One region of the Shewanella sp. SW24 genome, then DNA from elsewhere that is predicted to be linked to it. Evidence: riboswitches for the same ligand, from Rfam matches in the RefSeq annotation. Region 1 holds a riboswitch; the other holds the start of a gene.

Region 1 (15,635 bases):
TCACACAGGCAATCGCGTACAGCACAACGTTCTTAGTTAAAATTTCAGTGGTATTTTTAGAGCGAACTAAACCCGCTTCTAACATAGCGAATCCCGCCGCCATCCACATGACTAAAGCGCCAGAAATCAAAAAGTAAAAGGTATCGAGTGCAAAGCGTAGTTCAGTGACTGTGCCGCCTAATTTCGTTAATTCTTCCATTGTCAGCCCCTTATAGCGCTTCAGTATCAAGTTCACCCGTACGGATACGGATAGCATGTTCTAAATCAACGACGAAGATCTTACCGTCACCAATTTTCCCCGTATGAGCCGCAGTGGTAATGGCCTCAATCAACATGTCGAGATTTTCAGCCTTAGTGGCAATTTCTAGTTTTACTTTTGGCAAAAAATCCACCTGATACTCGGCGCCGCGATACAACTCTGTATGCCCTTTCTGACGGCCAAAACCTTTCACTTCGGTCACCGTCATGCCCTCAATACCAATTCCGGCGATAGCTTCACGGACATCATCCAACTTAAACGGCTTGATGATAGCGCTGACTAGTTTCATCCTGACCTCCAAAAAAACGCGATTGTTATTAACTTGTATCAAAGGTAATTCAATCATTAGGCCAACAATTTAATCTATTGATTATTATTGGTTTAAATTGTTTAACACTATTTTTTAAGGTTAAAAATGCACCATAATCGAGCACTAACTGGTGCGATGCACTCTTTTAGTGAGCAGTTTAAGTGCGACAGCTATTCGACCTTAGGCCTATTGGTAACAAGGTTAAATTAGGGTCTACTGGGGGAAGCGTAAATCGAGATGAAATCTGAGCATCACAACACAAGCTCTTAGACAAAAGCGAAGATCATCACTAAGACAATCATCAAGCGCAGAAGGAAGGCCCGATGTTAAAACCAGAAGAATGTGTTCTCGTTATCGTCGATGTGCAAGGAAAACTTGCACAAATCATGGATAACAGTGACAAGCTGCATCAACAACTACAGACCTTAATCCAAGGCGCACAATTATTTGAAATTCCAATACTGTGGTTAGAACAACTACCCGATAAACTCGGAGCAACTAGCACTGAGCTGCAAACCTTACTTGCGAAAACCAGCTCACCCATTGCTAAGCAGCATTTTAGCGGCTGGCACTGTGACGCGTTTGCAAAGGCATTAACTAAGACGAATCGCAAACACGTCATAGTCGCGGGTATTGAAACCCATGTGTGTGTTTACCAAACCTGTTGTGACCTTATCGAACAGCAATATTCGGTGCATTTAGTCGCCGATTGCGTATCGTCACGCAGTGCTGAGAATAAACAACTTGGGATCCAAATGATGACGGCCAGGGGCGCCCTATTAACTAACGTGGAATCGCTATTATTTGAATTACAACATCAAGCCCAAGGCGAGCGATTTAGGGCGTTATTAAAACTGATCAAATAGCGATTTAGCCCGTGGTATTCACTCGGCCAGCATGATCAACGCCTGACATTACTCGATATTTTTTCCATAAAAAAGCCCCCGCTGAGTCAGCGAGGGCTTTTGTTTGCATGAGGGGTTAGCTCATATCGAAAACTCAACCACGATTGATTAAAACCTACTTATAAGTGGCTTCGCGTTTTTTCGCTTCTTCATCCCACTTAGGTAACATGTCTTTCTTAAATGCTTCTTTCTCAGCATTCATCTTTTTCATGTCCATACCTAAGGCTGCTTGTGCTTTAGCTTTAGTAGAGATATCAGGAATCGCAACAGGATCTGTGATGCCTTTTTTACCGAGTAATTGCGCTAACTTCACACGAGCATCAGCAGCTTTATTCACTGAAGTACCTAAAACACGTAGGGCTTCTTCAGGAGCATGAGCAGCAACACCATGGGAAGCAATCGCTAAATCCCAGCGCCATTGAGCATGACGGATATCGGTCAAGATAGGCTTCATTTCAGCTTCAGTTGCACCCAATTCCCACGCTTTAGCAGCTTCGAAGTGCGCTTTCACTAATTGCTCTTCCGCTTTCAGTTTCATTTCTTTAACTTTAGCTTTACGTTCATTAGTGACGCCAACTAAGAATTCTTTCGTTTGGCTATGGCAAGTTGCACAGGTTTCTTCGAAACGGTCAAATGGATTACCCACTTTATGATCGGTAAATTTCTTACCTTCAGGGCTTGTCACTTTTGGCATATGGCAGTCAACACAACTGACATTATTTTTACCATGAATACCCAGTTTCCAAGTTTCATACTCTGGATGTTGCGCTTTTAACATAGGTGTTTTAGACAGCGCATGAGTCCAATCGGAGAACTCGATACCGTCGTAGTAAACTTCCATCTGGTCAACAGTTATGCCCATATCCCAAGGGAATTTGACGAAACCTTTTTTGTCTTCTTTTTTCTCAAAATAGTATTCAACGTGGCACTGACCGCACACCATAGATTGCTTGTCTTTCTTCGAAGCTTTATCAAATGGCGTACCGATAGCATCCATTGCACGGTCTACATAAGGACGAGAGATCCGCAGTTTTGGTGAGCCTTTTTCATGACAATCACCACAGCCAATGGTGTTAGTGACTTCAGGGCCACCCTTAGCCCATTTACCTTTGAAGTAGCCATCTTCACCTTGCTCTTCAATTAAGCGAGGTACATCAGGGCTCTTACAGCTCCAACATGCCATAGGCAATGGACCATCTTCCGCATTTTTCGGCGCACCAGTACGTAGGGTATTACGCACGTCGGTCACGGCATACATATGGCCGCGAGGAGCGTTGTAATCTTTTGCGAATGCATAGCCAGCCCACAAGATCACCATATTAGGATCCTGCCCAATCGCATCGACAAGTTCTTCACTCTTTGCGGTATCATGCCAGCTATTATATTGATTCTTAAATTTATCTTTATAAACTTCGTTGCGAGGCTCTGTTTTATCACTCGCCATTGCGCCCGCTGCCATGAAGCTGGCGGCAACCAGTGCACTCAGTGCAAAGGACTTACCTGTCATCTTCTTCATCATCTCATCTCCGTGTTGCATTATTGTTGTAAATCACGACATCTCCATGGTCAAACTTAGTGATTTAACCCTGCTAAAAATATACCTCTTAGGGGGTATCTAGGTTGAAGTTTGCGCTAGATCAAAATGTAAAGGTGTTGTTGTTCACATTTCTATACTTTTGTTAATGTATTACATTATTTTCTAATGTAAAAACCACTGCAAAGTGCCATAACAGCGGCCATCAAAATGAACAGCGGATTAATGAAACGAGGTAGTCTAACCTCAAAAATCTTAGGATTAATGTTAGTACTTATTCTGCTCTCTAGTAGTTTATCGACTTTTGCTATCATCAATTTGTCCTACAGCTTAGGCGACGCCAAGGCGATTAATGCCTCAGGGTCGCTGAGGATGCAAAGCTATCGGTTAATGTTTTACGCCAACTCAGGCAGTGATGCTGCGCAGGATAAAATCACCGAATTCGAAAATACGCTCTATTCCGACACGTTAAAGCCCTCGGAAAGTTGGTTTAGTCCGCCAGAAATTGCCGCTCAATATCAGCTTGTCATCGATAAATGGCTGGTGATGAAACACTACATAGAACAAGAAAACTCCCGCGATTATGTCGCCTCACTGAAGGACTTTGTTGATACCATAGATTTACTGGTGCTTGAGATGGAGCACTACGCCGCCTTTAAACTCAGGCTCCTTGCCGCCAGCCAAATATTAGGCTTAGGCGTCATGCTCATTATCGCTTTTGTGGCCGTGCGTTTTACAAAGAAGAAAGTAGTGATCCCACTGCAAAAACTGATGGAATCGGCCAACACGATTTCTAAGGGTAATTTTGAAATAGAAATGCCCGAGACCGAATACATTGAACTTACAGCGCTGACCCATGCCCTACAAAAAACGGCTAAGGAACTCGCGACGCTTTATGGCAACCTAGAATCGCAGGTAGCAGAAAAAACCTTAGCGCTGACAAGGGCCAACAACGAGCTGGCATTCTTATATGATAACCTACTGACATTAAACGCAAATAAACTCGATTATAAGGCGCTCAAGGCGGCGCTGAATCAGTTAAAAGGCTATGAATCACTCGACTACCTAAGACTCATTATCCAGTATCCCGAGCAAGAGCTTGAAGTGATTGAGGCCGATGGCGGCTGGCCAGATATGACTCAAGAGAGCACCCGTTTTCCACTGCAATTTGAGCAGGCTAATTTAGGCTATTTAGAGTTAATTGCCGCTCAAACACCCAATATCGCCTTGTTTAACAATTTCGCTATTATGTTGACCCGCTCAATCGTGATCCACAATGCCACAGAGCAAAGACAGCAACTGGCGCTAATGGAGGAACGTGGCGTGATTGCCCGGGAGCTGCACGACTCTTTGGGTCAAGTGCTATCTTTCCTAAAAATCCAAATTAGCTTATTACGCAAAAACTTAGATTGCAGTTGCCGCAGTCCAATCATTGAGGCGCAGTTAACCGAAATCAACGAAGGTGTAAGCACTGCCTACGTGCAGCTCAGGGAGTTACTATCCACCTTTAGGCTCACAATTAAAGAGCCCGATCTAAAAAGTGCTTTAGAGGCTATGCTTGAGCAACTCAGGACAAAGACGAATATAAAGATAACCTTAGACTATAAACTTGCGCCACAATGGCTAGAGGCAAAGCAACACATCCACATACTGCAGATCACGCGAGAAGCGACGTTAAACGCCATCAAACACGCTGAGGCCAGCCTCATTAACATCCATTGCTATAAGGATGACGAGGGTATGGTCAATATTGATGTTTGTGATAACGGCATAGGTATTGGACATTTAAAAGAACGAGATCAACATTTTGGCATAGGTATAATGCATGAACGAGCCAGTAAGCTTTCAGGTAAAGTCGTGTTCAGCGACAATGATTTAAAGAGATTTAAACCTGCTATGGCAACCACGACTGAGCAAGGATGCAATGCACAAGACGACGCACTCAAATCTAACAGCCCATTAAACCTTATGCAGCACAGCAAGGGGGCAAGTGGCACTAGAGTGACGCTTATTTTCCCATCTCAACAGGAGCCTTCAAATGGGTAAACCTTATTCCGTACTGGTGGTCGATGACCATCCCCTCTTGCGCAAAGGCATCTGCCAGCTCATCGCTTCAGATCCTGACTTCAGCCTATTTGGCGAAGCCGGTAGTGGTTTAGACGCATTAACCGCAGTGGTCACCGATGAACCCGACATCATATTGCTCGATCTGAATATGAAAGGCATGACAGGCTTAGATACCCTCAACGCCATGCGCCAAGAAGGAGTTACCTCACGCATAGTAATTCTCACCGTTTCCGATGCAAAACAGGATGTTATCCGTTTACTTCGCGCTGGAGCCGACGGCTATTTGCTTAAAGATACTGAGCCAGATTTGCTGCTCGAAAAACTCAAGAATGCCATGCTTGGCCACAGGGTGATCAGCGATGAAGTCGAGGAATACCTTTACGAACTTAAAGATGCGACCGATGAACAAGAATGGATTTCAAGCCTGACCCCAAGGGAGTTGCAAATTCTACAGCAACTGGCGGAAGGCTTAAGTAATCGCATGATTTCAGAGCATTTACACATTAGTGAAGGCACAGTTAAAGTGCACGTAAAAAACCTACTGCGTAAAGCCAATGCGAAATCAAGAACCGAAATGGCGGTGCGCTACCTGAATAATTAAAGATACGAAAATGAGCTTGGTATCGCGCAAACAATAAAGGCAATCCCATGATTGCCTTTATGTTTTTATCAAATAGAGATTAAATAAATGATTACAGACCTTTCTCGATAAATGTCTGCCAACTCAGTAACGCCTGCTCAAAATCCTCAAGGCCACAATAAGCTTCTGACTCAGCATCATAAAGTGACATAGCCTCTTCCAATTCATATTCTTGCTCAAAGCCTAAAGTATTGGCAAAGACTCGGGCCTGTTCACGCTCTAACTCTAAGGTAAAATCATTACCAACAAGACGCCATGAACCTCGTTTATCGGCTTGAATTTCTTTTATCACACCCAACACTTGCTGAATTTTAGCTAACTCAGTCCCTAATTCTTCCGTAAACCATTGCCCAAGCACTTCATGATCCATGCTAAAGCTAGCCAAAAAAGTGCCAGTTAAACTGTTACGCCGAAATTCGTATTCCATTTTATTGTCTCTTTGATCTAAGCCTACTAATGCTAATTTTAACCTATCCTTGGCTAAGTTGCTTGCATCCCTCAGCACATCAAATTTATGTCAATTAACGTTTACCTCATGTCGTTAAGCATAAGTACTGACTTCATTTTCATGACAAAATCAGTTAGTTTGTTTGGATGATTTTGAAAGTTAAATGGAATGCGATATGCACGAAGGGTTTATCTACAGTTTAGTGCTCAGCGGCGCCCAAGCGGGTTCCACCTTGAGCCTAGAACAGATCGAAAAATGGGATCCTCAGGATGGCCTACTCTGGTTACACCTTCGCTATCGCAATAAAAAGGCACGCCACTGGATACTCAATAGCGGTCTGCCTAAGGTCGAAAGTGATGCCCTACTCGCCCAAGACACTCGTCCCCGCGCTGTGATTACAGGTGAAGGCATATTACTCGCATTACGCGGCGTTAACCTCAACCCCAATTCTGCTCCAGAAGACATGGTGGCAGTGCGTATCTATGCCGATAAACAGCGTATCATTTCCACCTGCGATCGCGAGTTACAGTCGGTCAAAGATGTCGCCGAGCTGATCCTTGAGGGAAATGGGCCTACAACTACAGGGGACTTTATCGTCGCAATCTGCGAGCGACTGACCAATCGTAAAGTCGAGTTTATTGATAAATTGGAAGAACAGCTCTCTGATTTAGAAGAACTCGTCGTCTCAGGCAATGTTAAAGATTTACGTACCGATATCGCCGAACTGCGCCGTCAAACTGTGGCCATCCGCCGCTATTTAGCCCCACAGCGCGAAGCATTCTCGAAAATGATTTCCGAGCAATTCAGCCTATTTAAAGATACCGAGCGACTCAAGCTAAGGGAAACAAACGATAAACTTATCCGCACCATTGAAGATCTCGATGCCCTGCGCGATAGAGCCAATGTGACTCAAGAAGAATTACTCAGTCAGCAATCGGAGCAACTCAACAAACGCTTATACTTCTTATCCTTAGTGTCAGCAATCTTCTTACCGCTAGGCTTTTTAACAGGCTTACTTGGGGTCAATATTGGCGGGATACCGGGCGCGGACAACACTTGGGCCTTCGCCACCTTCTGCGGAATATTAATCTCACTCGTCGCCCTGCAAATGGCGCTGTTTTATCGATTCAAGTGGTTATAGCCACCTTAAAACAACGCCAATCCTAATCGATTGGCTTTGTTTTCTCTCAGTCCCATAAACTAATTGTTATGGGCTAATGCTTATGCTCTAAGCGGGCGATTATGTCGTTGGCAACTCAAACGCATGAGTCATGACTTTATAAAGCTCTGTTCCTTGGTGCACTGATGCCGAAGCAAAGTGCAAAATCGGCACGCAGTCCTGCGGCAAACTAACCGTTTTTAGCTCATCCGCCGTACCGTATAAATCCATTCGCAGTAAATTTACTAAGGGCTGCCCCGCAGCTAATGGCTCGCCCACAGGTGCAAGGTATTCCACTAAACCAGAACTTGGCGCGTGATATTTTTTATAGTCTTTTAGATAACAACCAAAGCGCGGCATTTTAGCGGGCGCAACGGTTTCAGCGATCACGCCTCGGTGGCTTAAATATGCCAAAATCCCTTGTGCATCAACCAGTGCATCCTCAAGACAGACGCGCTCTTGGCTCGCCAATTCCAACGTTAACGCTGACACTGCAACTCCTAAATCGCGCCCTTGTGATTTTGCAAAATCACTCAATTGCCACCATGGACAAAACGCAGCCTCATCCATGGCGCCACCAAAGGCATTGGGGATAATGAGCGTATAAGGGATCGACAAAAACTGCGCAGCAGCTAAGTCATATTCGGGACAATACAAATGTTTACAGGATTTAGGACCCGTATGCAGATCGAGCACTATATCCGCGCCATGGGCCATAATCTGCAGATTAACCGCGAGCCTATGGCCAGTAGTAATGCCCCATTCATGACGCAATTTTTGCTGACAGGCTTCAACCAAAGTACTGCGATAGGCTTGTATCAGCTCGCTATCACTCAGCTTGGCATGTTCGCCATACCAAGTCGGCAAATCAATAGCATGATTCAAATACTCACGATTCCAATTCGCCCCCGTAATAGGATCAAATCGGCCAAGGGTAAACTCACCACTTTTTTGGTTGATCCCGAGTGGATTCGCCAATGGCACTAAGGTGATTTCGCCGCGGATGTCACAGTGTTCAAGCTGCTTCATCAACTGATAAATCACCGCATTACCTTGTACTTCAGCACCGTGAACATTGGCCTGAATATACACTTTGGGGCCAGTCGCCTTATCGTCACTCGGCTTGAAATGGTAGATAGGCAAAGTGAGTGCTTGCCCTGCGGCAAGCTCCCCGATTTGCAGAGACGATGTTGTCGGCAACATACTAAACGCCTTCGAACAGATTTTGATGCAGCGATTTAACCACTTGCGCCGCTTCCGATTCTGCTACTAACACGCACAGATTATGTGGGCTGGCACCTTGGCAAATCATCCGAACATTGTGTGGTTCTAACACTTCAAACACACGACGACAAATACCAGGCGTCGTCGCGATGCGATTACCGATAATCGCCACCAAGGCCAGTCCATCTTCGACGCGCACACGACAATGCTGTGATAATTCTTGCAGCAATGCCTCACTCAACAGACCTTGACCACTCGAATCTGAACCAGTTTTATCGAGGGTTAGAGACACATTCACTTCTGATGTGGTAATCAAATCCACACTGATCTTATGTCGCGCTAATGTCGCAAAGGTTTCCGCTAAAAAGCCCTGCGCATGCAGCATTTGCAAGCTGTGAAGATTTAACAGGGTTTGATCGCGGCGCAAAGCCACAGCGCGGAATACGGGCGCATCTTCCACTTGATGACGGATCCAAGTCCCGCCCTTTTCAGGCTCTTTACTTGAACCCACAAACACTTGAATTTGCTGACGAACGGCAGGAAGAATAGTCGCTGGGTGCAATACCTTGGCACCAAAGGTCGCCATCTCGGCAGCCTCATTGAAACTGATCTCGGCAATCGGAAAGGCATTGGGCGCAAGACGCGGATCGGTTGTATAAATCCCCGCAACATCGGTCCAAATCTCGACTGCTGAGGCGCGTAACGCTTCAGCTAACAGTGCAGCAGAATAGTCACTACCACCACGACCTAACGTTGTTGTTTGTCCCGCTTCATCGGCACCGATAAAGCCTTGCGTGACAATCACTTGTTCCGCTAACAGTGGCTGTAGATAATCACGAGCTAAAGTCGCAATCTGCTCAACCTGAGGTTCCGCGCGGCCAAAGTGGCTGTCAGTACGTAACACTCGGCGCACATCGAAGGCACTGGAGTTAACACCTTTCTCGCGGATCACCGCCGAAAACAACGCCGAAGAACATTGCTCACCGAGGGACAACAACTCATCCATAGTCGCTTTGCTGCGTTGTGATGCGAGCGCTTCACTCAATACCGACATGCGACTCAATAATTTATCTAATGCGGCGGCCACATCGTTAGGACGACCGAGCTTATCTAAAATCGCATATTGAATTTGGGCAATTTGTTTTAATCGCTGTAATCGTCCATCGTCGTTGATCGATTCTTGGGTCAATTCCACTAGCAAATTAGTCACGCCGCTCGAAGCGCTGACCACGACTAAACGGCAATCAGGATTAGCTAACACTATGTCGGCACAGCGATTCATAGCGTTATAGTCGGCGACTGAGGTGCCACCAAATTTTGCGACAACGAAGGACATTAGCGCACCTCCGTGAAACACGTAGGGCAAGAAATAAACGCAGATTGAATAAAATATTGATTAACTAACATGATCACACTCCGAACTAACTTCGTTCGAAGAGCCTGGTGCTCAATGATAACGCACCCCAAAAGAAGGGAAACAGCAATCGTCACCAGAAGCTCTCCACCAATTACAGGTGACAATCGTCAGGATTCAGCCTGAGCGACCGACATAAACATGCAGCAACCATATCTATGCCTCGGCGCTAATCTCCCTCATCAGTCATCGCTGGAGTTTGTGCTCCTCTGACCGACTACCTAGTTAACGCTCCTCTTCTGTTCCTTTCCTAGGAAAGGGACGAAAAAAGTAGCAATAAACCCCTAATGAAGTCAATGCTAATTTCATAACAAATGAACAATTTAAATAAAATCTTTTGAAAACAACTAAGTGTTCAAATCGGGTAGCTCGTATACCAGCTGCACATAATCTCTAAATTTGCCTAAACACACTTCATCATGTCCATCCAAGGTGCAAGGCACTAAGCTCACATCCCCTTGTTCGACAACATAAATCGCATATTGATTAAATTTCTTACCCAATTGCAATGCCATCGTTCTATCGATAAACACGGCCCAACTTTTTTCCATGTGGGATAAATCCGGTGCTGCGCCCACTAAAGCACGATAAGGGCTACCGAGTAATTCAATTTCACGGAGAAGTTGGCGATCGAGTAAACGGTTTTGGCTAGGAGAGAGAAGCTTTGAAGCGGGATTATGAGCGGTAATAACAGCAAAGGAAAAATCACAGGATAATGCTTGAGTCAGCAAAAACAACGGCGCTTGGTAACATTGCCACAAATTTTGAGTCGTATTGTCCATTGGTAGTCTAGTCGAAAAATGAACCCAAGCTAGTGTAGCAGAGTGATTGTAAAATCCAAAGAGGCGTGAACTGGCTCACAGGAATAAGAAATACATTAGTTATACTAATCAATAGCTAAAGTAAATATCATGGTAAAAACCCCTGCTCACCTAAAATTTGTTAACATTTCATTTGTTAACAAATGACTAAAACGAGTACAATGTACGTACTGGTGAGTTGAAACAGATTGAGCAAGATGCTTATCGTTCAATACAGTTTGTTACATATATCGCTTAAAGTAACGTGAACTGACCGGGCATCTGTTTAAAATCTGTTCTACATTTGATTTGTCTTTTAAACATTTAAAAAAACAATAGTTAAGGAACTTATTCTAACTATTGCTTATCGAAGTTGGTACTGATTACGTTTTCTCGTATTACACTTAAACGTGCACTTAATCTACATCCAGATATAGATGTCACCGTAAAGATTTTCCTTTTGAGCACAAAGCAGTTCAAGGAAGTATCAACGCTTTTATGAATATAAGAGCCCGAAGTAAGTTGCTCTTATTGGTTAGTATAAACTGATTAAAATTTAGGTAAATAATATGCAAAATCCGCACATTCTGATCGTTGAAGATGAAGCCGTTACCCGTAACACGCTGAGAAGTATTTTCGAGGCAGAAGGGTATGTGGTAACTGAGGCCAATGATGGCGCAGAAATGCATAAGGCTATGCAGGAAAACAAAATTAACTTGGTCGTTATGGACATTAACTTGCCAGGTAAGAATGGTCTATTGTTGGCACGTGAACTACGTGAAATCAACAACATCGGTCTTATCTTCCTGACAGGTCGTGACAACGAAGTCGACAAAATTCTTGGACTTGAAATTGGCGCGGACGATTATATTACCAAGCCGTTCAACCCACGTGAATTAACGATTCGTGCTCGTAACCTTCTGACTCGTGTCAACAGCGCTGGCGCTGAAGTCGAAGAAAAGAGCTCAGTAGAATACTACCGCTTCAATGATTGGAGCTTAGAGATCAACAGCCGTTCATTAGTGAGCCCACAGGGTGAATCTTACAAACTGCCACGTAGCGAGTTCCGCGCTATGCTGCACTTTGTTGAAAACCCAGGCAAAATTTTGACTCGTGCCGATCTACTGATGAAAATGACTGGCCGTGAACTTAAGCCACACGATCGTACTGTAGACGTGACTATCCGTCGTATCCGTAAGCATTTCGAAAGCTTGCCAGATACGCCAGAAATCATCGCGACTATTCACGGTGAAGGCTATCGTTTTTGCGGTAACTTAGAAGGCTAATCGCCCGCTAAGCGACATCCGCATTAATTGGTTTGATAAAAATCGATTCACAAAAAACCAGATCCTAGGATCTGGTTTTTTTATGCCTGCTATTTGGCGTTTTTCAACTGCCTATCGAGGAAATCTGCCAGTGAGCGATATAAGTAATTACGCACTTTCTCGCCACGCATCGAATGTTTAGATCCAGGATAATCGATCATCTGGAACAGTTTGCCCTCATCCTGCAACGCCTTATAAACCCGAGTGCTGTTTTCAAACAAGACGTTATCATCGGCCATGCCGTGATACATCAACAAACCCGCTTGATAGTTTTTCACATAAGGGAACACACTGCTGGCTTCATAACCTTTTTCATTCCCCTCAGGATGGGCTAAGTAACGCTCAGTATAATGGGTGTCATATAAGCGCCAGTCGGTTACAGGTGCACCCGAAATCGCGGCTTTAAAGTAATCCGGCGCCTTAAATAAACTCATCAAGGCCATGTAACCGCCGTAGCTGTGGCCGTAAATCGCTACATTATCGGCATCGACAAATGGCAGACTTCGTAAATAGTCCACTCCCACTTTTTGATCCTTGACTTCAGCTTCACCCAAATGACGGTAAATCACTTGCTCAAACTTTGTGCCCCTGTGGGCGCTGCCGCGGTTATCCAACTGGAACACCACATAGCCTTGTTGCACCAGATACTGGGTAAAGTAGTCCTGCTCGCTCCAACTGTTGGTCACTAACTGTGCGTGCGGCCCACCGTAAACCCGCACTACGACAGGGTATTTCTTGCTCGCATCGAAGGGAACAGGTTTGAATAAACGGGTTTGTAACACTTGGCCATCTTCGGCTTTCAGTTCACCAAATTCAGGGATTTGCCACAGACCCGCATAGTCATATAAAGGATGGCCTTGCTTGACTTCATTTTGCTCAACCCAAGCCAGTTGTTGGCCCTTGTCACCGTGTAAACTGATCTGCGGTGGCTGAGATAAGCTATTGAAATAATCCAGATACACACTTTGATTGTCGGCAAACACAGGATCGTGCATGCCCGCTTGCTTGCTTACCCGCTCAACCTTGCCACCCGCTAAAGGCATGCGATAAAGTTGTTTCTCGATTGGCGTATCTTTGCGGCCAGTGAAATATACCCAACCTGCGGTTTCATCTATGTATTCCAACGCATCGACAGCCCACTCGCCCTGAGTCAATTGGGTTTTAAGTTTGCCTTTTAAGTCAAAAAGATACAGATGATTAAAGCCGTCACGCTCAGACGCCCAAATAAAGGCAGACTGCTGCTTTAAGAAGTGCAGATCGTTATTGAGGTTCACCCAAGCGTTACTGCGTTCTTTCACTAAGGTTTTTGGCTTAGTCAGTGAATCTAACGCCACCAGTTGCAAATCTAGCTTATGTTGATCGCGACTCTGCCACTGGAACGACAAATATTTGCTATCGGGCAACCAATCGACCCGCGGCAGGTAAATATCTTTGCTCTTGTCTTCGCTATTCTCATCGCTATGATCTTCGCGCAGCTTCACCCAATTGATAGCCTTATCTTTTAACGTGACCACACCGAGGGCGATGTCGACATTGTTTTTGCCGGCATAGGGATAGCGCTGCTCAGTAAGTTTAATACCGTCAGCATAGATTTCGTTACGGGTTACTTGCTCGACACCGGACTCATCAATACGGGTGAAGGCGATAGCCGATTCATCGGGCGCCCACCAATAACCCGTCATGCGATCCATTTCCTCCTGAGCGACAAACTCGGCCATGGCATTTTTAATCGCCCCGCCGCCATCGGTTGTCATAGCTTGGAGCTTTCTGGTTGCCAGATCTAACACATACAAATTTTGGTCCCGCACGAAAGACACAAAATGTCCCTTGGGTGATAGGCGCGCATCTGTGGCAAACCCTTCGCCAATGGGAAGTTGGCTGACACTGTTATCCACTAATGAAAAATAATACAGATTACCAGCAGCCGGAATTAATAGCGCTTGGCTATCATCGGCCCAGAAGTACTCCATAATGCCTTCACCATAAATACGTTGGCGTTCGCGGCGGGCCTTTTCTTCATCGGATAATTCATTGCTTGCCAACTTATCTGCATTGAGCAATAGGCTAGATTTTCCCGTCTTTACATCCATCTGCCAGAGATCATAAAAGTTTTGATTGTCTTTACGGCCCGCAAGATAAGTGACGCGCTGACCATCGGGTGACAGTTTCAAACCACGAGGACTGGTGCCCGCTAATGCGGGCGAGGCATTCATTCGCTCAATCGTCAGTGGCAGTTTGCCGCCTTCCATTGCAAAAGCTGGGGTAATTGAAAACATAGCTGTCGAAATCATGGCCATTTGGCTCGCTATCAGTAGGGGAACGGCGCGCACCTTAAGTGAGCACGCAGGGAACCAAGTTAACCTATTTTTAATCATTATTATTCCTTGGAAACATAATCGCCTAAGATGTCAGCGATTAAAAACAAGCCGACATTGTGCCAGAGGCAAACCCTAAATAGAAATAGCATGCAATATGCCGATACAAATTAGGCCCTTGCGCCAAGCCCAATCCAAATAATCCCAAAAAGCCCTAATATTCGCTAAAAGCATCAGCAACATCGCTGAAATTGTCGACTAACTGAGTTATCATTCGCGGCAAATAACGAAATTGACCTCATTGTTGAACCTCTAAAGGACATAACATGCAGACTCTGGCCCAGCACCTGACCTCACAGGCAGTGAACGACTCCCTCTCCCACCTAATTTTAACCTTAGCCGACACCTCAAAAGCCATTAGCCATGCCGTTCGCCACGGTGCACTTGCGGGCGTGTTAGGCGCGACTGAGCAAGAAAACGTCCAAGGTGAAACCCAGAAAAAACTGGATATCATCACCAACGACATGCTCAAAGATGCCTTAAAAGCTGACGGTACAGTGCGCGGTTTGGCGTCGGAAGAAGAAGATCATGTGGTTGAAGTCAGCCGAAATGGTCAATATCTGGTGTGTTTCGATCCACTTGATGGTTCATCTAATATCGATATTAACTCATTAGTCGGCACCATTTTCTCCGTCCTGCCCGCCCCTGCTGGCGAGCTGACTGAAACTAGTTTTTTACAATCTGGCCGCGCACAATTAGCCGCAGGTTATGTACTTTATGGTCCATCAACCATGCTGGCATTAACCACAGGCCAAGGCGTGCAACTCTTTACTTTGCACCCAGAAACCAATGAGTTTTTACTGACGAATGCCGCCATGAGCATTAGCCCAGACACAGCCGAATTTGCCATTAATATGTCGAACCAGCGTTTTTGGGAAGCGCCAATGCAAACCTATATTGCCGATTTACTGCTCGGTAAAATTGGCCCACGCGAAAAATCATTCAACATGCGCTGGATTGCGGCCATGGTTGGCGATGTACACCGCGTGCTATCTCGTGGCGGTATTTTCACTTACCCAACCGACAATAAAGATCCTAAAAAACCGTACAAACTGCGCTTGATGTACGAAGCCAACCCAATGGCCTTCTTAGTCGAACAAGCTGGCGGTAAGGCTTCTACCGGTTATGAAACCATTTTGGATATTCAACCAACACAAATTCACCAACGTGTTGCC
Region 2 (15,635 bases), on a different contig from region 1:
CTTCTTGGTTGAGTCTGCGCTGCATTTCATAGTCGTCTGAGTTTATGCTGGTGGTCACGCCTTTATTTTGCATCAAACACGCGTTCTGCGGAATCGCGTCGTACACCTCAAACTTATAGGCCCACCAATCGGCAAAGGTCGATGCGCCAGCGCCATGGGCGGCCAGTTCACTCGCCACTTTGTAACCTTCGAGAACATGGGTAAAGGTTTGCACTTTAAAGTGATAGGCCTCGGCAAGACGGATAAACATCAGAATTTCTGACTGTACGTAAGAATGAATGTGCACATCACGTTGCTGATTTATTACTTCGGCCACAGCCTGCAGGCGATAACTTGGGCGCGGTGCGACGGTTTTTTTCTTATCGCTGGAGCGCAGATCATCATAGGCTTTTAACGCATTCTCATAGGCGATGGCGGCATCGAAGGTCTCTTCAAATAACGCTTTGACTCCCATACGCGTTTGCGGGAAGCGCTGCACAAATTTCTCGCCCCAGTTGCTCTGTTTGACGTTTTCACCTAAAGCAAACTTGATACTGGCGGGCGCATTAGCAAATTTGAGTTGTTCGGCTGGCTCACCCCATTTCATTTTGATCAGTTGCGATTGGCCGCCAATAGGATTGGCGCTGCCGTGGAGTAATTGCGCGCTGGTGACGCCGCCCGCTAAGGCCCGATAGATTGAAATATCGTCGGGATTAATAATATCGCCAATGCGTACCTCAGAGGTAACTGCGTCTGTTCCTTCGTTAGTACCGCCATTAATGGCGATATGCGAGTGTTCATCGACTATGCCGGCGGTGAGGTGTTTACCTGTTGCATCGAGGACTTGATAACCTGATGGTGTACTTAATTGTTGGCCAATTTTTTCGATGCGGCCATTGGCCATCAAGAGATCAGCATGTTCGAGAATGCCTTGCTTATCCGATGTCCACAGGGTGGCATTTTTGATGTGCAGCTTCTCCACCTTAGGTGCTTCGCTCAGTCCGTAAGCAACGTTAGGGAAGGTGAGGTGACTCACTAGGCTCGTGTTGGCTTCATTCTTGGGAGCATGATTGCTTGCTTGGTCTGCTTTTTTGAGCTTTGCAGTTTGAGTCATAGCGACACCGGCAACATTTGTAGTGCGACTTTTTGCATCGACCATACGACCTTGAATGCCGTCATCGGCCATCCACAGCGTAAAGCGGCTAAGGCCATTAATGCCTGCGGCGCTCAAATCGGCAGTAAAGCTCAATCTCCCGTTATCATCTAACTTAAGTTGAGTGAGTAAGATACTTTGTTCGCCACTGCTTAAATTGCCTTGGATGTTGGGTTTATCACTTTTACTTTCATCATGTAGCGATAAATCTAGCGTGAGGTTATTGAGGCTTAATTGGTAATCTCCCAGTAATCGTGCTTGGGGAAGTGAGCGCAGACTTTGCTCCTGACCTTGCAACCAAACACTGTAGATCTGGCCATCTTTAAAGATATTGCCTTTAGTGATAACAAAGTCAGCCATATAACCGGGCGCGAGTTTACCGGTAAAGTCGGCGGTGCCTGTCATCTCTGCGGCTTGGGTGGTGAGTGCCGCGAGAGCGTTTTCTTCACTTAAACCTTGGGCAATGGCTTGGCGTAGGCGCGGCCAGAAGGCATCGGTCTTAATCCCAAACTGCGTTAACGCAAAGGGGATTCCTGCGTTAGCTACCGCCGCAGGGTTGGTCGGTGCACGTTCCCACTGTCTTAAATCCGCCAGTGATACTTCACGATCAGCGTCATCTGTCCCGACATCCGGTGCCTGCGGATAGTTTAAAGGCAAGATCAACGGATAGTTCAGCGCCTTTAACTCATTGATGCGTGAGTATTCTTGACCATTACCAAGTAGGTTGGCTGGCAGTTTATGTTCTTTGAGTAAATGGGCTGCACGTAATTGGTCGTTGAGATTTTTGGTTTCAAAGATAATTTGCTTATCGGCTAAATTATCTAAACGCTCAAAGGCGATATTAAATTCGACTTGATTGTTTATTGCGCCATTGGCAGGTTTGTTTTTATTTTGGTTATACCAATTTGCATCGGCAAAGGTTTGCCTAATAAGTGCAATGCTGCCCATTAATGATGAGGGATAATCTTGTTCAGACGAACCTTTATCAAATGCCATAAAAGGTTGACTGCGGGCGCGATAAATCACTTCATTAGCCGTTTTGTCCGCTAATGAAAGGCTGACACCCGTCCCACGGAAGATACCGTCGAGTTTGCTACTTTGCACACTGGTGAAACCATTATTAATCCACTCTTTTGCGCGTTCTTTATTGGGGTAAACGTAATTAAACCATTCTTTTTCAGAATGAATTGCACCATTTTCCGCATTACCACCGATACGCTTTATATCATAGACGGGGCGAGTGAGCTTAAGTTTGGGATATTCGAATTCAATCCCATAATCGGTAAAAGGATCGATAAATCCGGGATAAATTGTATAACCACTCAAATCGATTCTAAATGCGCCAGCGGGAATGTCGTTGTGCTCAATAATGGCTTTAATTTGATTATTTTCAATTAATAAAGTGGCATCGCTTAAACGCTTTCCCGGGGCAATAATTAATTCAGCATGGGTAAATGCAGTGAGTTTACTGGATGTTGTTCCAGTATTGAGTTGGGCAAATGTTGTTTGTGATACTAAGCTAGCGATTATGCTGCAGCTTATCATTATCTTATTGTTTATCTGCATTATTTTATTCAATCGAGTGAGGGTGAACAAAGAGTAACTGAAAGCAGATGTAAATACTAAGGCTGAATTGTAACGTAATTTGAGCGGGAGTGAGGTGCGGAATTAACGGCTGTTGTTTAAGTTTGAAACGATTGATGGATATAAAAAAGCTCGCAATTAATGCGAGCTTTTATGCAAACTTGTGTTGGCAAATTAGCGCCATCACACTTGGTTGGATTAGATTAAGAAATCTTCCATAGAACGACCTTTGTTGATCTCGTTCTTAAATACGGTAGGCATACGGCCTTGGCCAGTCCATTGAACCATTTCACCGTCAACTTCAATTTGGTATTTAGCTGGACGAGGAGCGCGTTTCTTCGCAGCAGCTTTAACAGCTACGCCACCTAAGTCATCAATTGATAAACCAACGGCTTCCATTTGTTGACGGATTTCTTCAATCTTAGCATTACGAGCTGCCATGGCTTGTTCTTCTTCCTCAGCCATAGACTCGCGTTCTACTAAAATTTTATCTAATTTGTCGGCTAAATCACGTAACTCTTCAACGCTAAGTTCTTTTACTGCAGCTTTAAAACGACGGCCGTGAGTTAATATCTCTAAAAATTCGCTCATATCTATTTTCGTCCCACTCTATTTTTAATACAGGATAATGGTGAACAACACCTAAATGATAGAAACTAATATAGCTCGAATCAAATAAAATTATGCGTTTTAAGGAAATTAAATATTATTTATTTTTTGAACTTTTCTTATTCCCTCAAATAAGTGTCCAAAAAAGTGGCCGTTGCAGCGGATTAAAAAATACAAACAGGCGTTTGACTTTGGTTGACGTTAACGTTAACAGGACGTAAAGTTGCTCTATCCTGCATTGGTATTAACCAATGTTTTGTCCATGTACATGAAAGTGTAGGAAGGAAACCCTATGAAAGTATTGGTGCCCGTTAAGCGCGTTGTTGATGCCAATGTGAAGGTCAGGGTCAAAGCTGACAATACAAGTGTTGACACTGCAAACCTAAAAATGGCGTTGAACCCTTTTTGTGAAATCGCAGTAGAAGAAGCGGTTCGTTTAAAAGAAGCGGGTAGCGCTACTGAAGTGGTTGTTGTCAGTATTGGTAATAAAGCCGTGCAAGAACAACTGCGTACCGCGCTTGCATTAGGCGCAGATCGTGCAATTCATATCGATACTGAAGAAGAGCTCGTGCCAGTGTCTATCGCCAAATTGCTCAAAGCGGTACAAGACAAAGAACAAGCAGAGCTGGTGATTTTTGGTAAGCAATCCATCGATGGTGATAATAACCAAACTGGCCAAATGTTTGCCGCGTTAATGGATATGCCACAGGCGACCTTTGCTTCAGAAATCAAATTAGAAGCGAATACATTACAAGTCACCCGTGAAATTGACGGCGGCATGCAAACTCTCAAATTACCTTTACCTGCTGTCGTGACCGCCGATTTACGTTTGAACGAACCCCGTTACGCTTCATTGCCTAACATAATGAAAGCCAAGCGTAAGCCATTAGAAGTATTTACTGTGGCAGACTTAGGCGTGACGTTAAAGAGTCACCAAACGATTGTGAAGGTCACTCCGCCAGCTGAACGTAAAGCGGGCATCATGGTAGCGTCGGTAGCTGAGCTAGTTGAAAAGTTAAAAAATGAAGCGAAGGTGATCTAAATGGCCATTTTAGTATTAGCTGAACATGATAATGCTGCACTGAAACTCGATACGGCAAAAATTGTTACCGCCGCCCGTGCCATAGGCGATGAAGTACATGTCTTAGTTGCGGGTCACCAATGTGGCGCGGTTGTCCAAGCGGCGCAGGCACTACAAGGTGTTAGCCAAGTACTCGTTGCTGATGCCAGCGTGTATGAAGCGCATTTAGCGGAAAATTTTGCCAAATTGCTGGTGGACTTAGCGCCAAACTATGGTCACATTCTGGCCTCGGCTTCAAGTTTAGGTAAGGACACGCTTCCGCGCGTTGCAGCATTATTAGATGTCGCGCAAATCTCAGAAGTTATTACCGTCGTCAATGCCGATACCTTTGTGCGCCCTGTGTATGCGGGTAACGCCTTAGCGACAGTGCAAAGCCATGATGCCATTAAAGTGATAACAGTGCGCGCCAGTGCGTTTGACGCTGCGCCAGAAGGTAACAGTGCAGCTGTGACGACACTTGATAAAGTGTTTGAAGCGAGAACTCAGTTTGTTTCTCAATCGCTGACAGTTTCTGCCCGTCCAGAGTTAGGCAATGCTGGCATTATTGTATCTGGTGGCCGAGGCATGGGCAGTGGTGAAAACTTCGGCATGTTAGAGCAACTTGCTGACAAGCTCGGTGCAGCAGTTGGCGCATCACGCGCCGCAGTTGACGCAGGTTTTGTGCCTAACGATTTACAAGTAGGTCAAACCGGTAAAATCGTTGCGCCAAACTTGTATATTGCCGTCGGTATTTCTGGCGCGATTCAACATTTAGCCGGCATGAAAGACGCTAAAGTCATCGTTGCAATCAACAAAGATCCTGAAGCGCCGATTTTTCAAGTTGCCGATTATGGACTCGTTGCTGATCTGTTTGAGGCGGTTCCTGAGCTGATTACAAGTCTCAGTTGATTTTATCTGTGATCTAGGTCACATTAAGTGGCTTTGCGGTAGCATCTGCTAAGCCGCTTATGTTTTTATGTGCCTCACGCCCGTGCAAGGGCGTTCTTAGAAGTAGAGGCGCGCCAAATATTAGTAGTGATCAGTAGGGTGATTCCGTTGATCGATTGCGAAAGGATTTGGTGCCGAAGTGGTTCGATTTATCACGATCAACTGCTGGGGTTGTACCTAATAGGTGCAGCACTGCCATAGTATTTTCCGATATGGATTTTGGGAATAGTTACTATGGAGCGCTACTGATAGGACAGGTGACCTTGGGTATCTATTGCCTTTTCCCACCAGTTCAGTCGCCCTCCATTCGTATTTAACGAAGATAATAATCAATGACTGTTATGAATTATGCCGATTCGGCACTTTCCTTGTTGCCGCCTGCGGTGGCTATCGTGTTGGCGATCTTGACTCGCCGTGTACTGCTTTCTTTGGGGTTAGGTATTTTAATTGGTGCTTTATTGCTCAATCAATTTTCACCTTTAGCAACGGGTGAGTTTGTATTTAATGGCGTTAAAGGGCTTTTTTGGACTGATAAAGGTCTAAATTCGTGGAACTTATATATTCTCGGTTTCTTAATTGTACTGGGAATGATTACAGCGTTAATTACCGTAAGTGGCAGCGCGCGGGCTTTTGCCGATTGGGCTCGTTTACATATACGTAATAAACGTGATGCTAAACTATTGACCATGTTTTTAGGTTGCGTAGTTTTTATTGATGATTATTTCAATAGTTTAGTTGTTGGTTCGGTCGCTCGACCTGTTACCGATCGTTATTATGTTTCCCGTGCTAAGTTAGCTTATTTATTAGATTCTACTGCCGCGCCTGTGTGCGTTATTTCTCCAGTTTCGAGCTGGGGCGCTTATATTATCGCACTCATTGGCGGGATATTAACTGCCCATGGTTTTGCTGATACGGGTCATTTGAGTATTTTTATTCAAATGATCCCAATGAACTTTTACGCAATCTTCTCCTTGTTATTATTACTTTTTGTTGTCTTTATGGGATTAGATGTTGGGCCAATGCGTGAGCATGAGCTCAATGCCCAACGTGGTAATTTATACGATGAGTCTAAAGGATTACCGCCTGGGGCTAACGCGGATTTACCTGAAGCCGAAACCGGTAAGATTTTAGGTCTATTTCTGCCGATTACCGTGTTGGTATTTGCAACCCTCTATTTTATGATTAACAGTGGCGCTCAAGTACTCGCGGCGGAAGGGATTGAATTTAATATTATTTCTGCTTTTGAGAAAACCGATGTCAGTTCATCACTTTTCTTTGGTGCATTAATTGGTCTAGCGGTTTCGCTGATATTGAATTTAGTGCAAGGCGTTGAGAAATTGATGATAGTCAAAGGTATAGTGCAGGGCGCTCGCTCTATGCTGCCGGCGATTTACATCCTGTTATTTGCTTGGACAATCGCAGGTGTGATTGGTCAACTCGAAACCGGTAAGTTTATGGCGAGTTTAGCAACAGGAAATATTCCGTTCGCGTTTTTACCCGCCTTAATGTTTGTGCTAGCAGGTATTACCGCGTTCTCAACTGGTACTAGCTGGGGTACGTTCGGGATCATGTTGCCGATTGCTGCTGATATGGCGATGGGAAGTCACACTGGCATGATGTTGCCTATGCTTGCCTCTGTGCTGGCGGGTGCTGTATTTGGCGATCATTGCTCGCCGATTTCCGACACGACTATCTTGTCGTCTACGGGCGCCAGTTGCCACCACATCGACCATGTGGTGACTCAGCTACCTTATGCACTCATTGCGGCGTTTATTAGCTTAGTGGGTTATGTGGCACTTGGATTTACCGAGTCTGTTGTCGCTGGTTTAGTGGCTTGTAGTGTGGCATTTGTGATCAGTATTATCGTACTTAAAATCAAATCTAAAGGCGCAATTAGCTAGACGTTAATTGAAACCTTTCACTGCAAACGTTCACGACAAATAAGTCAAAATAAATCAGCCAGCATTATGCTGGCTGATTTTTTTGGTTAAGGCTGAGTTTGTCTTTATCTATAGCCTATCGCATTAAGGCTATCAACTCTTAGCTTAGCGTGCTTGATCTAGACCGCGGCGTTTAAGTAAGCCTTCTGTGGTGGGTTCTTGTCCGCGGAAGTTTTTGTAGGCGTCCATTGGCGCTATGCTATTACCCACTTCACGGATCGTTTTGCGGTACTTCATGCCGATTTCACGATTGAGCCCGCCTTGGGTTTGTACATAGGCAAACGCATCCGCCGCTAAAATCTCACTCCACATATAAGCGTAATAACTTGCCGAGTAACCGCCGGGGAAGGCGTGGGCAAAATAGGTCGACTTATAACGCGGAGGTACGGCACTAATGTTTAAGCCGTGCTTTTTCAAAGCATTGGCTTCAAAGGTTGGTACATCTTGCAGCGGGGTATCTGGGCTTAATGAATGCCATTCCATGTCTACTAATGCAGCGGCCATGTATTCCAGTGTGTCAAAGCCTTGGTTGAAACTGCCAGATTTCAGTAGTTTTTGCAGCAGTTCATCGGGAATGGGTTTGCCCGTTTCGTAGTGTTTCGCGTAGTTCGCTAACACTTTTGGATGGGCTGCCCAATCTTCTTCAAACGTCGATGGAAATTCGACAAAGTCGCGTGAAACCGAGGTACCCGCCAGACTTGGATAAGTCACTTTAGAGAACATGCCGTGGGTGCCGTGACCCATTTCATGGAACATAGTGGTGACTTCGTTATAGCTGACGAAGGTGGGTTGACCTTCGGGCGCTTTCTTTATGTTCATCACGTTGACGACCACAGGTTTAGTGCCTTCGAGGAAGGATTGACCGACGAACGAACTCATCCAAGCGCCACCACGTTTACCTTCACGGGCAAAATAGTCGGCGTAGAAAATGGCCATGCTTGAGCCATCGGCATCAAACATTTCGTAGGCTTTCACATCGGGATGGTAAACCGGTAAATCTGGGCGTGGTTTTAAGGTGACGCCATAGAGTTCTTTGAGTGTGTAGAATACGCCGTCTTCGAGCACACGGTTAAACTCGAAGTATGGGCGAATGCTATTGGCATCGAGGGCGTATTTTTCTTGGCGAACTTTTTCTGCGTAAAACTCCCAGTCCCACGGTGCCAGTTCAAATTTCCCACCGGTTTTAGTGATCATGGCTTGAATGTCGGCCGCTTCTTTCTCTGTGTTAGCAACTACCGCAGGCACCATTGAACCAAACATGCTGTAAACCGCTTCGGGTGTTTTGGCCATTTGCGGTGCTAATCGATAACTTGCCCAGTTTTCATAGCCTAATAGTGTTGCGCGCTCGGCTCTGAGTTTCGCTAAACGAGATACGAGTGACGCAGTTTCGTTTTCACCAGTTAAGCCACGGTTCGCTGAGGCTTCCCAAATACGCTGGCGTAGCTCACGGTTTTCCAGTGATGCCAACACAGGTTGGCGAGTGGTGTTGGTGATGTTAATCAGATACTTGCCATCGTGACCGGCCGCTTTGGCATCGTTCGCGGCTGAAGCTATTTCACCGTCGGTTAATCCAGCAAGTTCACTTTTTGAATCCACCACAACGGCGATTTCTTTGGTTAAGCGTAATAAACGCTGAGAGAACTCATTCGTTAGTGTTGATTGTTCTTCATTTAACGCGCGGATTTTAACTTTTTGTTCATCGGTAAGTTTAGCGCCAGCCATGATAAAGCGTTGGTGATACACCTCAACCAAACGCACGGCTTCTGGGGTTAACCCTAAGTTGGTGCGGTCGTTATAGATGGCTTCGATACGGGCAAATAGCGCTGGGTTTAAGTTGATATTATCTGAGTGGGCCGCCATTTTTGGCGCCATTTCGCCTTGGATTTTACGCAGTTCTGGATTGCTGTTTGACCCTGCTAAATTATAAAACACGCTTGATGCACGGTTGAGTAGGGCGCCGCTTTTCTCCATAGCCACAATCGTATTATCGAAGGTTGCTGCTGCCGGATTATTGGCTATTGCGAGAATTTCTTGGTACTGCTCTGCCATGCCTTGCTCTAGGGCTGGCGCGAAGTGCTCATTCTTAATGAGGCTAAAATCGGGTGCTTGATATTGCAGGTTACTGGCTTGGAACAGCGGATTTTGGTTTTGTACCGAGATAACGTTAGGTGCTTTAGTTTCTGTGCTGCTGCAACCTGCCATGAATCCGGCGGTGAGAGTGGCGCCGATGGCGATGGCAATAAAACTTTTACGCATAATTGAGTGACTTCCTTTGAATTGTTGTTTTTTAGGACTGTAACGTTAGTAACTTAAATAGGGCTGAAAATGGCTTGTTATCGGGAATGTCTAAGTAAAAAAGGAGCCTCGCATTAGCGAGACTCCTTTGGCTATTTCCTTGCAGGGAAAATAGGTACCGCTTTTTACTTACTTCTTAATCACGCGATGATGAGATGATTAATTAGCGAGTAAACTTGTGGTATTTATCAATACCAGAACTTCTACCTGTGTCATGACATACTGCACAGGATTCAGAGGTCGGTTGTTTAAACCAGTCAGCAACCTTTGGTATGCTGATTTCACCACCGTTGCTTGCCATATGCGCCTTAGCTGAATCGCTAGTGTGGCAGGCATAACAGTTAGCGGTGACTGGGCTTGTCATTTTGCTACCTGGCTCAGCGATGTATTGATTTGGCACTTTGCTTAAATCAATCGCTTTTTCATGACAGGCAACGCAGCTAGTAGAGGCTTCAATCGCGCCTGCACCGTTAGCGGTTTGCGCTTGAGTTCCATCAGCTTTAACTTCACCGACTTTAGCGCCATTACCCCAGTGCCAGCTGTGCACCATAGGACCAAAACCTGCGCCTAAGGCTGCTGAAGTACGTTCCATGCCGTTGTCATGGCAGGCGATACAAGCTTTACCACCTTCATCGAAGGCACCATTTTTGTGGAACGCAGTGGCATCGTTGTGACAAGTAGTACAGCTGTTAGTACTCGCTATCTCACGACGTTCGAAGCCAGAGACCTTTTGAGTGGTGACAGGGTTAACGACATCTGAGTAAGCCGTAAAGGATATGCCCATAGAACCATCATAACCTGTCGCTCTTAGGTTGCCATTACTTTGGTAGCGTTGCTTGCCATCATATTCCATCCAACCAGCGGTACTGAATGTCACGCGGGCAGAATAAACATAGTTAGCATTCACTGCGCTGATATCTGTCAGTAAATGACAGATATTTTTAGTGCCGTCAGTGTTGTAACCATAGTAGTAGTTAGTACGGTTACCTGGGCGACCCACTAAGCTGCCATTTTCATAGGAATGTAAATAAGCGCCCGCATAAACTACGGGTTTCTTAGCGTCATATACTAGCGGGCTAGAATAGTTAAAGTTGTCTTTAATGCTAAAGACGTTACCATCGGTGTCTTTCACTGTCAGCGTTGTACACCAGCCTGGGGCGGTTACTGCAGCCGCAGCACCTGTCGGCGCATAGTGGTCTGTCTTGGTAGAAATATCATCTACTTTAACAGGTGTTGATAGACTCAATTTATACTTAGCGCGAATCGCTTGGCGTTCGGTTATACCCGCTTTGCTTTCGTGCATAATGCGCAGATCCGCACCATTACTTGGGATAATAGCCCCTGGTACGCCACCACTGTCATGGCAATCAATACAACCTGGTCCAGCTACGTTGATGTTTTTAGGTGCTTCAACGTGACAAGATGTACAGTTTTGTACTGAAAAGTCTTTAGTAAAATCTTGGTGATTGATATGACCAATTTTAGATAGGGTGTTTGTCGCATAGCCACCCGTAGAGAAACCTTCAGCATTGACAACTGCGCGGCTAACTGAGCCGTGACACACTAAACAGCCTTCCACGAAGGTGACTTCGCTGTCCATGCCAGTAGCGACATAGCTTGCATGACGACGAGGACTTGTTGAGTAGTCGATATGGCAAGAGTAACAACTATCAGTTGTGGTTGAATGGGTGCCTTCAGGTTTGTTAACGACCAGAGGTTTAGAGGTCGCAATACCATTATTACCACCGACACGTAACCAAACGATACCTTCAGTGCTTGGATTAACCCCTTTCATTGGTACTTTAAATTGGTAATGACCATCAGCTAAAGCGGTCAATTCAGCACCGACGGTTGCTTGAGTTGCTTCACCGCCAATATGGACGTTATCTGTAACACCATTTTTATCAGCTTCGGTGCGGTTAGTGATGAAGCCTTTATCTGTTAGTGCCGCCACTTTGGCTTGAGCATTTAACAGTCCGTTGATTAGGTTATTGTTTTGATCTGTAATTTCAAATTCGTAAGTGATACTGCCTTCGCCAAAGCTATAGTTGATCACTTTGACGTTAGTCATAGTAGAACTGGTGACAGGGGGCGGTGTTCCAGGCTCACCGGGTGTTCCAGGTTCACCAGGTGTTCCAGGGATACCGGGCGTTCCTGGTGCTCCATCTACACCATCTTTACCATCATCGCCACAGCCAACAAGGGCGCCAGTTAGTGCTAAGGCAACTAAATATGCCAGTTTTCTAGAGGTGAAAATTCTCATCATAATCTCCATTTGATCCAATATGCGAATAAAGGACGGAGTGGAGCACTAAAGTTTGCAGGGTAGATTAGTGCTTTGACCGTTGGTCTCAATTTGCAAGCTATCGAATACTTTTCTTTTTTTAATTGAGCACGTTTTGTCTCGAATGAAATATTACTGTTAAATTTGTGTTTGTTTTTTGAGCGCAAGCCCATTTATACCTATTACTTTGGAGGTAGATCGCACTTTTTAAATTTAACTTTTACTAATTTTTCCTTATGAAACAACATTTAAGTTTCAGTTAAGCTTTCATTAACAATTGAACGGCATCGGGGCGTTTTTTATGTTTTTTGCAGGGAAGAGTATTAAATGAAGTGGACTAGAAATATTTCAGGAGGCGATTGGGGATTAAAATGATTGATAAGTTGGTGTCATTGCAGAATTTCATGATAAAAGCTTAGCGGCTGCTAGTGTTCTGATGTGAAGCGCAATGTTAGACTAGCGCTCAATTTGGCTCTGGTAGCAGACGCGTAAGCGATAACGTTTTTAAAGGGTATAAGTCTTGGCTCAATTGTATTTTTATTATTCGGCAATGAACGCGGGTAAATCCACTTCCCTATTACAGTCATCCTATAACTACCGTGAACGCGGTATGAATACTTTGGTCATGACAGCCTCCATAGATGACAGATATGGCAAAGGTAAAGTGGCCTCACGTATTGGCATTGAAACCGAAGCACAGGTATTTAGTAGCCAAGATGATTTGACTCAAATGATTAGCGATGTGCATCAAGCGACGCCATTAAGTTGTGTGCTGGTGGATGAGTGTCAGTTTTTGAGTAAAGAACAGGTTAAGCAGCTGACGCATGTGGTCGATAATATTGATATTCCTGTACTCTGCTATGGCCTAAGAACGGACTTTCAAGGCGAACTTTTTAGCGGCAGTCATTATTTATTAGCTTGGGCCGATAAATTAGTTGAGCTGAAGACTATTTGTCATTGTGGGCGTAAGGCTAACATGGTGGTGCGTCTTGATGGTGAAGGCAAGGTGATGCGCGAGGGTGAGCAAGTGGCGATTGGCGGTAATGAAAGTTACGAGTCTGTTTGTCGCAAACATTTTCGTGAATTTATCTGGGATGCGCATGAATATGTGGGATGAGGCTGAGTTAATAGCGTGTAATTATTGAGCGACTCATTCTTTTTATGCGACTTAAATTAGCTCGTTTTGTTTTTAAGTCATACTGTCTGTTGCCTTAATCGCTGAAAATACCTTGATATCAACAAATTAATATTTGGCAAAATGTACTATCAGCTTAACATTAGTATTGATTAGTGGCGGTTGTGGGTCACAGGCCCCCTTCTTTACAGTGAAGTTAGGTTTGATAAAGTTGGGTACTAAGACTAATTAATAGAGCCGGATAATGGCTAGATGAGTTTGATATCTTGCTTGACTGAGTGGCAACGGATTTGCTGAGTTGCATGAAAGATGAATATTTTAGTGTTTTTTTGGAGCTGTTTTGCCTAATTCCACATCAGAGATGAAGTTCGAAAATTATCGTCCTCGTCCACCACAACCTGAGCCTAAAGCTAAGGTTAAGCCGCCGCGTAAAGCCAGATCAAAGGGCAGGGTCTGGTTCTTATTTTTTATTCTGATTTGCTGCGCTGCATTGCTGATTGGACTTGAGGTTAAAACTTCGTTTTACCAAGCAAAATTCATCAATCAATATGCTAAGACGCTCACCTATGAATTAGAAAGCTCACCGAGCCAAGCGGTTATTTATCCTAGTTATGGTCCTTTTGATGAGCGCCATGGCTACAGTAAGTTACCTCAGTATATTGATAGGTTATTGCAACGGAATTTTCAGGTAACGCAACAAGTGGCGTTTTCGCCAGCGTTGCAGGAATACGCTCAACTTGGATTTTTTCCGCCTTACCATGAAAAGGCTCAATCTGGGTTGACGCTGCTCGATTGCCGCAATACTGATTTATACGAATTTGCCTATCCTAAACGGGTTTATCAGGACGACGATAAGATCCCCAATGAAATCGTTAATACTTTACTGTTTATTGAAAACCGCGAGTTATGGACGACGGAAGAGAAACTCAATCCTGTGATCGACTGGCCACGTTTTGTGGTGGCAGGCATGAGCCAAATTGCTGAAATGGTTGGTATGAATGTCTCTACCGCGGGTGGCAGTACACTTGCGACTCAGATTGAGAAATTCCGCCATTCTTCCCAAGGTTTAACCTTGAGTATTAAAGATAAGTTACTGCAAATTGGCTCGGCCAGTGTGCGCGTGTACCAACAAGGTGAAAACACTGAACCTGCTCGTAAGCGCATCGTTCAAGATTACCTGAATACCGTTCCATTATCTTCGGCGCCAAATCATGGTGAAGTTCATGGTATTGGTGATGGACTGTGGGCGTGGTTTGGTACCGATTTCGATACTGCAAACAAGCTGTTAGCATCGCCGCAGATCAAAGGTAATGCCACCAAGCGCGGACAAGTATTCCGACAAGTGGTTGCCTTGATGATCGCCCAACGTCGTCCGTCTTACTATCTATTGCAAGGTCATGAAGATCTTGAAAACTTAGTCGATAGCCATATCCGTTTACTCGGCCAGTATTATTTGATTGATCGTGGCCTACGTGATGCTGCACTCGCGCAGAAATTGCAGTTTAAGGTCGCCAAGCCGCAGCGTAATACCCAATCTGGCGCAGATAAGGGCGTGAACACAGTTCGCATTCGCACCGCAGGCATGTTAAATGTGGGGCTGTATGATTTAGACAGGCTCGATTTGACGGTCAATAGTAGCTTACACAGTGACTTACAGCAGAAAGTCAGTCACTACTTACGCAGTCTGGCGCAAGTGCCTACCGCGGAGCAAGTGGGTCTGCTTGGCGAACGGTTACTCGACCCAAGTCAACTGCAAAACGTACTGTATAGCTTTACGCTTTATGAGCGCACTGATACCGCCAACCGAGTTAGAGTGCAGACGGATAGTACCGATCAGCCTTTTGATATTAACGAGGGCAGTAAGTTGGAATTGGGCTCAACCGCTAAATTGCGGGTGATGGCGACCTACTTAGAAATCATTGCCGAGATCCACGACAAGTATTCCAAGAAACATGGGATTGAATTGGAATCCATCATTATCGAACCAAGGGATCATTTAACACGTTGGGCGATTGATTACTTGATTTTGAATCCCGACAGACGTTTAGACCGCATGTTAGATGCGGCGTTACAGCGAGAATATTCGGCCTCAACTAGTGAACAGTTTTTTACCGGTGGTGGGTTGCATGTGTTTAATAACTTTAAAAAAACAGAAGATTTAAAAACGCCAACACTTTACCAAGCCCTGCAGGATTCGGTTAACTTGCCGTTTGTGCGCCTCATGCGCGATATCGTGAATTACAGCAGTAGTATGCAAAACGAGGGCAATATGGCCCAGTTGCTGCGTAATGATAAAGATCCGCGCCGTGACGAATATCTGCGGGTATTTGCTGATAGAGAAGGTAATACCTTCGTTACTAAGTTTTATCGCAAGTACAAAAAAGTGGCTGCGAATGAGCGTTTCGACATGTTTTTTGACGGTTTGTCCCAGTCGGAGCAGCAGTTGACGGCGGCGTATCGCTATTTACTGCCCGATGAACCTATGGCGGCATTTAAGGCTTTCTTGAAGCAAAGATTGCCGCAGGTAAGCTATACCGATGGTCGTATTAAGAGCTTATATAACAAGTACGGTCCGGATAAATATAATTTGCCAGATCAAGGCTATATCGCACGGGTGCATCCTTTGGAATTGTGGGTGCTGGATTATC

The links. Region 1 has a riboswitch for lysine ahead of lysC (lysine-sensitive aspartokinase 3). Riboswitches for the same ligand answer to the same signal wherever they lie in the genome.
Region 2: it holds a riboswitch for lysine, as region 1 does, so the genes downstream of both, L5M17_RS18400 (Na+/H+ antiporter NhaC family protein) here and lysC (lysine-sensitive aspartokinase 3) in region 1, are expected to answer to the same signal.

What each region holds. Positions count from the first base shown of each region.
Region 1 covers NZ_JAKKSH010000003.1:152,096-167,730, reverse strand. Annotated here, with positions in the region: gene L5M17_RS04805 (ammonium transporter) at 1-199, opposite strand, end outside; gene L5M17_RS04800 (P-II family nitrogen regulator) at 210-548, opposite strand; gene L5M17_RS04795 (hydrolase) at 893-1,435, shown strand; gene nrfA (ammonia-forming nitrite reductase cytochrome c552 subunit) at 1,590-2,993, opposite strand; gene narQ (nitrate/nitrite two-component system sensor histidine kinase NarQ) at 3,219-5,054, shown strand; gene L5M17_RS04780 (response regulator) at 5,047-5,676, shown strand; gene L5M17_RS04775 (YacL family protein) at 5,768-6,142, opposite strand; gene L5M17_RS04770 (zinc transporter ZntB) at 6,339-7,304, shown strand; gene L5M17_RS04765 (succinylglutamate desuccinylase/aspartoacylase family protein) at 7,404-8,525, opposite strand; gene lysC (lysine-sensitive aspartokinase 3) at 8,527-9,882, opposite strand; lysine riboswitch at 10,033-10,207, opposite strand; gene L5M17_RS04755 (DUF3293 domain-containing protein) at 10,308-10,742, opposite strand; gene arcA (two-component system response regulator ArcA) at 11,330-12,046, shown strand; gene L5M17_RS04745 (S9 family peptidase) at 12,136-14,460, opposite strand; gene L5M17_RS04740 (class 1 fructose-bisphosphatase) at 14,727-15,635, shown strand, end outside.
Region 2 covers NZ_JAKKSH010000027.1:42,736-58,370, reverse strand. Annotated here, with positions in the region: gene L5M17_RS18420 (amidohydrolase family protein) at 1-2,698, opposite strand, end outside; gene L5M17_RS18415 (H-NS family nucleoid-associated regulatory protein) at 2,915-3,307, opposite strand; gene L5M17_RS18410 (electron transfer flavoprotein subunit beta/FixA family protein) at 3,618-4,367, shown strand; gene L5M17_RS18405 (electron transfer flavoprotein subunit alpha/FixB family protein) at 4,368-5,294, shown strand; lysine riboswitch at 5,390-5,586, shown strand; gene L5M17_RS18400 (Na+/H+ antiporter NhaC family protein) at 5,666-7,234, shown strand; gene L5M17_RS18395 (M3 family metallopeptidase) at 7,379-9,529, opposite strand; gene L5M17_RS18390 (multiheme c-type cytochrome) at 9,732-11,831, opposite strand; gene L5M17_RS18385 (thymidine kinase) at 12,373-12,969, shown strand; gene L5M17_RS18380 (transglycosylase domain-containing protein) at 13,328-15,635, shown strand, end outside.